DNA from 2 places in the Cupriavidus sp. HE11 genome. Region 1 is predicted to be linked to the other one. Evidence: riboswitches for the same ligand, from Rfam matches in the RefSeq annotation. Region 1 holds a riboswitch; the other holds the start of a gene.
The links. Region 1 has a riboswitch for cobalamin ahead of ACOABP_RS10855 (TonB-dependent receptor). Riboswitches for the same ligand answer to the same signal wherever they lie in the genome.

Region 1 (3,410 bases):
AGAACGATTCGGCGTAATCGCGGTTGAACAGGTTGTACACGCGCAGCGTCAGCGCCGCCTGCTTCGACACACGCCACGACAGCGCGGTGTCGACCGTCGTGTAGCTCGGCACGCGCACCTTGTTGGCCGTGTCGGCATAGCGGCCGCCCACGTAGCGCAGGCCCGTGGCAAAGGTCCACTGCGGCATGAAGTTCCAGCTCAGCCAAGCGTTGGCGGCCTGCTGCGGCACGCTGGTCGGCACATTGCCCGCGCGCGACACCGCCACGCCGCCCACCGACTCGTTGAAGTCGTCATAGCGCGCCCGCAGCACGGTGCCGTTCACGTCCAGGCGCAGGCCGCGCACCACTTCCACGCTGGCCGATGCCTCCAGCCCGCGCGACGACTGCTCGCCCACCTGCTGGGTGATCGTCGGATTGACCGGGTCGCGCGACAGCAGGTTTTTCTTGCGGATCTCGTAGGCCGCAAACGTCCATTCGCCGCGATTGCCCCAGAACGCCTGCTTCACGCCCACTTCGAGCTGCTTGCCGGTGGCCAGGTCGAAGTTGCGCTGCGCGTCGGATGTGGTGATCAGCGCACCCAGCGGATCGGTGGCCGTGGCGTACTGCGCATAGACCGACAGGCTCGGCGTGAACTGATACACCGTGCCCACGCGCCACGTGGTGTTGGCGAAGGTCTTCTCCCAGCCCGTGTTGGCGACCAGATCGGTACGGTACAGCGTGGCGTGATCGAAACGCACGCCGCCAATGACCGACCACTTCGGCGTGAAGGCAATGCGGTGCTCGCCGAACAGTGCGTACTGCGTGGTGTTGGTGCGCAGGCGCGGCGACGTGACCACGCCCGGCGGGCTGAAGAACATCCCCGGATTGAAGTCGTACGCGTTGACCGTCGACGCTCCGCCGTACGGCGAGTTGTTCGAATGCGTGAAGTTGATCTTGTTGATGTCGAACCCGACCGTCGTGGCGTTGTCCATTCCGAACAGGCGGCTCTTGACCGTCATGTCGGCGCGGTTACCCACCTGTTCCTGGTCATGCAGGATTTCCAGGTAATCGGTGCGGCGCACCTGAGAGGTCGCCGGCAGGAACGTGTAGGTCTCGCTGTCGCGCCAGTGCCGATGGCTGGTCAGGTAATAGAACTGGTTGCGCACCGTGACGCGGTCGTTGGGCGTCCATTCGGCATTCAGGCGCGTCCAGCGGTCGCGATAGCTGATCTGGGCATCGCCGACGTTGTAGTTTTTCTTGCGCAGCGAGGTGTCCAGGCTGCCATTGACCAGCGGCACGCCGAAGTACTGCTGTGGATGCTGGGTGCCGTCGTCATAGGACAGCGTCAGGTTGAATTCCGGGTTGATGTCCAGCCGTACCGACGCCGACACCATCAGGTTGTTCGAATCGCCCCGGTCGACCCAGCCGGCCGAGCGGTTGTAGGCCGTGGCGAAGCGGTACGACAGGTTGTCGTTGACGCGGCCGCCGCTGTCGAACGCCACGCGGGCGGTCTTCTCGGTGCCGCCGGTGATCTGCAGTTCGTTCTCGATGGGGCCACGAATCGGCTTCTTCTGCACGACGTTGACCACGCCGCCGATGGCGCCTTCGCCATACATCACCGATGCCGGCCCGCGCAGCACTTCGATACGGTCCACCGACCAGGTATCGAACGGGAAGGTGACCGTGCCCGACGCCACGTACATGCGCGTGCCGTCGAGCAACTGCATGACCGAACCCTGACCCGAGAAGCCGCGCGCCGTCAGCGACGTGCCGCCGTTGCCGGGCGCCGGATTGCCGGTGATGCCGGTGGCGCGCGTCACGGCCTCGCGCACGGATTGGTCGCCGCGCGCACGGATGGTCTCGCCGCTGAGTATTTCGACGCTGGCGGGGGTTTCCAGCGGCGTCAGGCCCAGGCGGCTGCCGGTGTATTCGGGCTTCGACAGGGCCAGGCCGGGCTGGTCGATCTGGGCGGTCTCGCTGACGGTCACGGCCGGCAGGGTGCCGTCCTTCCGTTCGGAAGTGGCGTCCTGGGCGAATGCGCAAGGGAAATTGAGGCTGGCGACAGTGCCGAGCGAAGCGGCCAGCAGACGCGGCCGGTGCCCACGCGCCGGGCGTGTGCGAAGTTGGGCCGAGCGCGAGCGGCCAGCGGTATGCGCGGACAAGTTGTATTTCATCGTGAAGCCGGACGACCCCGCCCGGGCAATGGAAATCGATGATGACAACAGGCCGGTATCCGGGCTTGCAGGGCGGCGCTTTGCGCGCCGGGGATGCCATCGCCTTCCCGCGCCGCCTGAAGCTGGCGCAGTGGCTGCCGATCCCAGGGATCGGCCTGACGGTTCCCAACCTGCTTACCGTTGCGGGGGCAGCACAGGCATTGCCGGTTCTCGTCGAAATCTGGACGAGCGGCGACGCACCTGTTTCCCGTTTAACCGGCGATGGGATCGCCGGCACCTGCAGTCACGGACGGCACACGAGGGCCGTGTGCCGCGGTGCGCATTCTACATGCAACAGCTTTGATACAAACGCGACAAAAGGACACGCGCTGGGGGTGCCCCCACGCGTGCCCTCCGTGCGCGGCGTCAGAACACGCGCGTCAGGAATTCCCGCGTCCGCGCGTGGACGGGCGCTCCGAACAACTGTTCCGGCGCGCCTTCCTCGACCACCTTGCCGCCATCCATGAAGACCACATGGTTAGCCACTTCGCGCGCGAAACCCATTTCGTGCGTGACCACCAGCATCGTCATATGCTCGTCCGCCAGTTGGCGCATGGTCCGCAGGACTTCGCCGGTCAGTTCGGGGTCGAGCGCCGAGGTGGGCTCGTCGAACAGCATGATGTCCGGTTCCATCGCCAATGCACGGGCAATCGCCACGCGCTGCTTCTGGCCGCCCGACAGGCGCGACGGATAGCTGTCGCGCTTGTCGAACAGACCCACCTTGCGCAACAGGTCTTCGGCCAGCGGGATGATGCGGTCGCGCGACATGCCCTTGACCGTCATCGGTGCCTCGGTCAGGTTCTGCAGCACGGTCAGATGCGGGAACAGGTTGAACGACTGGAAGACCATGCCCATTTTGGCGCAAATACGACGCAGGTCGGCACCCTTGGCATAGCGCACGCCGTCGCCGTCGGTGGCCGCCAGCACTTCGCCTTCGATTTCCAGCGTGCCGCGGTCGATGACTTCCAGATGGTTCAGGCACCGCAGCAGCGTGCTCTTGCCCGACCCCGACGGACCGATCACGGCGGTCACGTCGCCCTTGCGCAGCGACAGCGACACGCCCTTCAGCACTTCGAGCGGGCCAAATGACTTGTGGATGTCCTGGGCCGACACCATCAACGGTCGCCCGCTCACGCCGGCGGTCTTATTGATCGTATCGTGCATAGCGTTTTTCCAGGCGTTGGAAGAGCCACGTCAGAACCAGCGTCATCACCAGGTA
Region 2 (3,410 bases), 1.2 Mb from region 1:
ATGGCGTGAGGTTACGCCCTACTTCTGGCGCCAGCCGAGCGTGATGAACCCGGCGCGGCCCTGCGTGTTGTAGGGCCAGGCGAGCTGGTAGTTCTTGTCGAACAGGTTTTCCACGCGGGCGGCCACGAACCATTGCTTGTCGATGTTGTAGCGGGCATTGAGGTTGACGATACCGTATCCGCCCAGAATGCGCCCGCTGCTGTCCAGCCGCTCCGACGACAGCAGCCATTCGCCACCAAAGCGCCAGTTGCCGAAATTGCGGCCCACGTCGAATGATGCATGGCGCCTCGCCCGGCGCAGCAGCTGGGTGTTGCTGCTCTCGTCCACCGGATTCTGGAAGGTCACGGCGGCGCCGAGGTCGGTCCCCCAGATGGTGGCCCGCCACGACGCCTCGATACCCTGCACCTTGGCCTTGTTGACATTCTGCGCCAGGAACACGCCGCTGCCCACGGCCGTCGACACGATCAGGTCGTCATAGCGCGTCTCGAACGCGGTCACGCGCAGCAGGCCGGCGCTGGCCGTGTCGACCTGCACGCCCGCCTCGGCGGACTTGGCGCGCTCGGGCTGCAGGTTCGGCTGGCCGAAGCCCGGGTAGTACAGTTCGTTGAACGTCGGCGCGCGGAACGCGTTGCTGACGTTGGCAATCAGCTTGACCTGTTCGGTCACGTTGAAGCCATAACCGGCAAAGAAGCTGCCCTGGTTGCCGAAATCGGAATAGTGGTCGTTACGGCCGTTCAGCTGCAGCTGGTTCCGTCCGATACGGCCTTCATAGCCACCGTAGACCGAAAACACATTGCGCGACGGCGCGTTGTACGAACTCGACGCCAGCGTCTGCTGCAGCCAGTCTGTGCCGAACAGCAGCTTGTGGTCGGGCGTCAGCGCATATTCGTTCTGCCAGTTGAACTGGCGGTTGCGGGTGCTGAACAGGCTGTCGAACAGGCCGTTCTTGGTACCTTCGCTGCGGTCCTCGCTCTGCGACAGCTTGAAGTGCGTGGTCCAGGCCGACGTCACCTTGCCGTTGACGAACGCCGACAGCGTGTACAGCTCGCTGTTCATGCGGAAATCGTCGGTCGGCTTGCCGCTGGTGCTGTCATACGACAGGTCGCTCTTCGAGTAGTACGCCGCGAAGCCGGCATCCCAGTCGGATGTGAACTTGTGACGGATCTGGCCCGACACGCTCTTGTTCTCGTACGGGTTGTCGCCCGGGTTCGGCCCCGTGCCGCGCCGCACGGCCGCGGCGTTGGCGGCGGCCCACTGGTTATAGTTGATCGACGAAAAGCCGTCGGTCTTGAAGATCGAGCCGGTCAGGTTGAACGATGTGTCGCCGATCTGGCCGCCGTAGCCCACGGTGCCCTGGCGCGTGTTGTTGCTGCCGTACTCCACCTGCGCGTTGGCCGCCGGTGCCTGACCGACGCCGTTCTTGGTGAAGATCTGCACCACGCCGCCGATGGCGTCCGACCCGTACAGCGCCGACACGTTGCCGCGCACCACTTCGATATGGTCGATCTGGTCGGGCAGGATGTTCGCGAGCTGGGCCGTGCCGCCGCTGACGCCGGCCACTCGCACGCCATCGATCAGGATCAGCACCTGGTTGGAATTGGCGCCGCGCATGAACAGCGAGGTATTGGCACCCATGCCGCCATTGGCGGCGAATTCGACACCGGCCTGGCCGCGCAGCAGCGAGCGCAGGTCGGGTGCCTGCGAGTTGACGATGTCTTCCTGGGTGACCACCGTGGTGTGCGGCAGCGCCTCGGTCACGCTTTGCGCGGTGCGCGAGGCGGTGACCACCACCGGCGCCAGCTGGGCCTGCGGCTGCTCGGCGGGTGCTGCAGATGCGGCGGGTGCAGACTCGGCGGACGCCTCCTGGGCGAAGGCCGGAACATGGGATGCGGAAAATACGGCAACGGCCGCCATGATGGCGGGCACGGACGGGCGAACCGGCGGCTTTGCCGCGACGGTCGACCTGGATAGCGTGGAACGCATGAGCAGGATGGATGAGAACGGCCGGGCCCGTTCCCCCGCGGACCTGATGGCGAATTGGCGTGCCGCATGGGGTGCGGACGCCCGCGTTCTTCAGGCCGGTATCCGGGCTGACGACATCAGGCAGGCCGCCTTCCCGACCGGCTCCCCGCAACCTCCGGCGAGTCCGTGTCAGTGGCGCTTGGCCCGCCCTGCGAATGCGCACAAGGCGTGTTCGCGGTCGCTTACCGTTGCGGGGGCAGCACAGGTTGGCCTGCTCCGCTCGCGTCCAGCCTGGCCGATCGACATCGCCCCGGGCTGGCGGGCGGTACCCGGCTCCCTGTTTCCCGTTGAACTGCAGCCCCTGCGTGGAGGCCGCGAGCACCTGGAACGTGCGCGAGTGTAGGGAGTTTCAAAGTTGGCGTCAATGCGATGGGTCAAGTTGCCGATGACCGTGTTTGACACGCGAAATCACGCCGTTCGCCGCAGATCGGTGCAACTTCCGTGCGGCACGCAAGTCTCACCGGGCGCGTTGACGGTAGCCCCCGCGCGTGCATCGGCTAGAATCCCGAAACCTGACCCTTACTCCTACCGGACACGACAGGCACTATGCTCAACGAACTCGAACAACTGGCCGCCAAGATCGGGCGCGTGCTGCATCATGCGGACACCCTGGCGGCGGAAAACCAGCGGCTGCGCGCGGAGATCGACCGCCTGCAGGCCGAGGCGAGCACGTTGCGCGCGGACCGCGAAGCCATGGCGGCCGACCGCGAGCTGCTCAATATCAAGATCGAGGAAGCGCAGCTGCGCATCCAGTCCATCCTGGACAAGCTGCCTACGGCCAGCGATGCGCGCCAGCTCGACCTGCTGGGCGACGGCCAGGCCCGCACCGCATCGGAAGGTTCGCAGCAAGCCCCCGGAGAACACGCATGAGCAACAAGCAAGTGGAACTGAACATCGCAGGCCAGCCCTATCGTTTCGCGATCTCGCCGGAGAACGAGGCCGCGTTGCTCGAGGCCGCCGCGCTGGTCGACGACAAGATGAACAAGCTCAAGGGCAGCGTGTCGGCCAAGGGCGTGGAACGCGTGGCCGTGATGGCTGCCATCAGCATTGCGTCGGACCTGCTGGCGATCCGCCGCAAGCAGGAAGAAGACGGCTCGATTCCGGTCGACGCGGTGCGCGCGCGTATCCGCGAACTGAACGAGCGCGCCGACGAGGCGCTGCGCCAGTACGCGCACGTGGGCACGCGCTGAGCCGCGAAAAAACCCTGACGGCAACACTTGAATTGCGCGGCCGCGGCCAGATATGTCATCCATGTGAAGCCGATGCCGCGCACGGCCTCACGATGTGCATGGATATGCCGGTTGTTGTGGAAAATGTAACGCCTCGACGTATCCGGCTTGGTATCACTGACGTCGCGGTGTATAGTGGAGCCACTGCGCGGCGAGACT

Region 2: another riboswitch for cobalamin. It lies ahead of ACOABP_RS05390 (TonB-dependent receptor plug domain-containing protein); the one in region 1 lies ahead of ACOABP_RS10855 (TonB-dependent receptor).

What each region holds. Positions count from the first base shown of each region.
Region 1 covers NZ_CP184464.1:2,331,729-2,335,138, reverse strand. Annotated here, with positions in the region: gene ACOABP_RS10855 (TonB-dependent receptor) at 1-2,065, opposite strand, end outside; cobalamin riboswitch at 2,186-2,448, opposite strand; gene ACOABP_RS10850 (amino acid ABC transporter ATP-binding protein) at 2,558-3,307, opposite strand; gene ACOABP_RS10845 (amino acid ABC transporter permease) at 3,336-3,410, opposite strand, start outside.
Region 2 covers NZ_CP184464.1:1,157,337-1,160,746, forward strand. Annotated here, with positions in the region: gene ACOABP_RS05385 (FecCD family ABC transporter permease) at 1-2, opposite strand, end outside; gene ACOABP_RS05390 (TonB-dependent receptor plug domain-containing protein) at 19-1,983, opposite strand; cobalamin riboswitch at 2,060-2,363, opposite strand; gene ACOABP_RS05395 (hypothetical protein) at 2,569-2,892, shown strand; gene ACOABP_RS05400 (cell division protein ZapA) at 2,889-3,212, shown strand.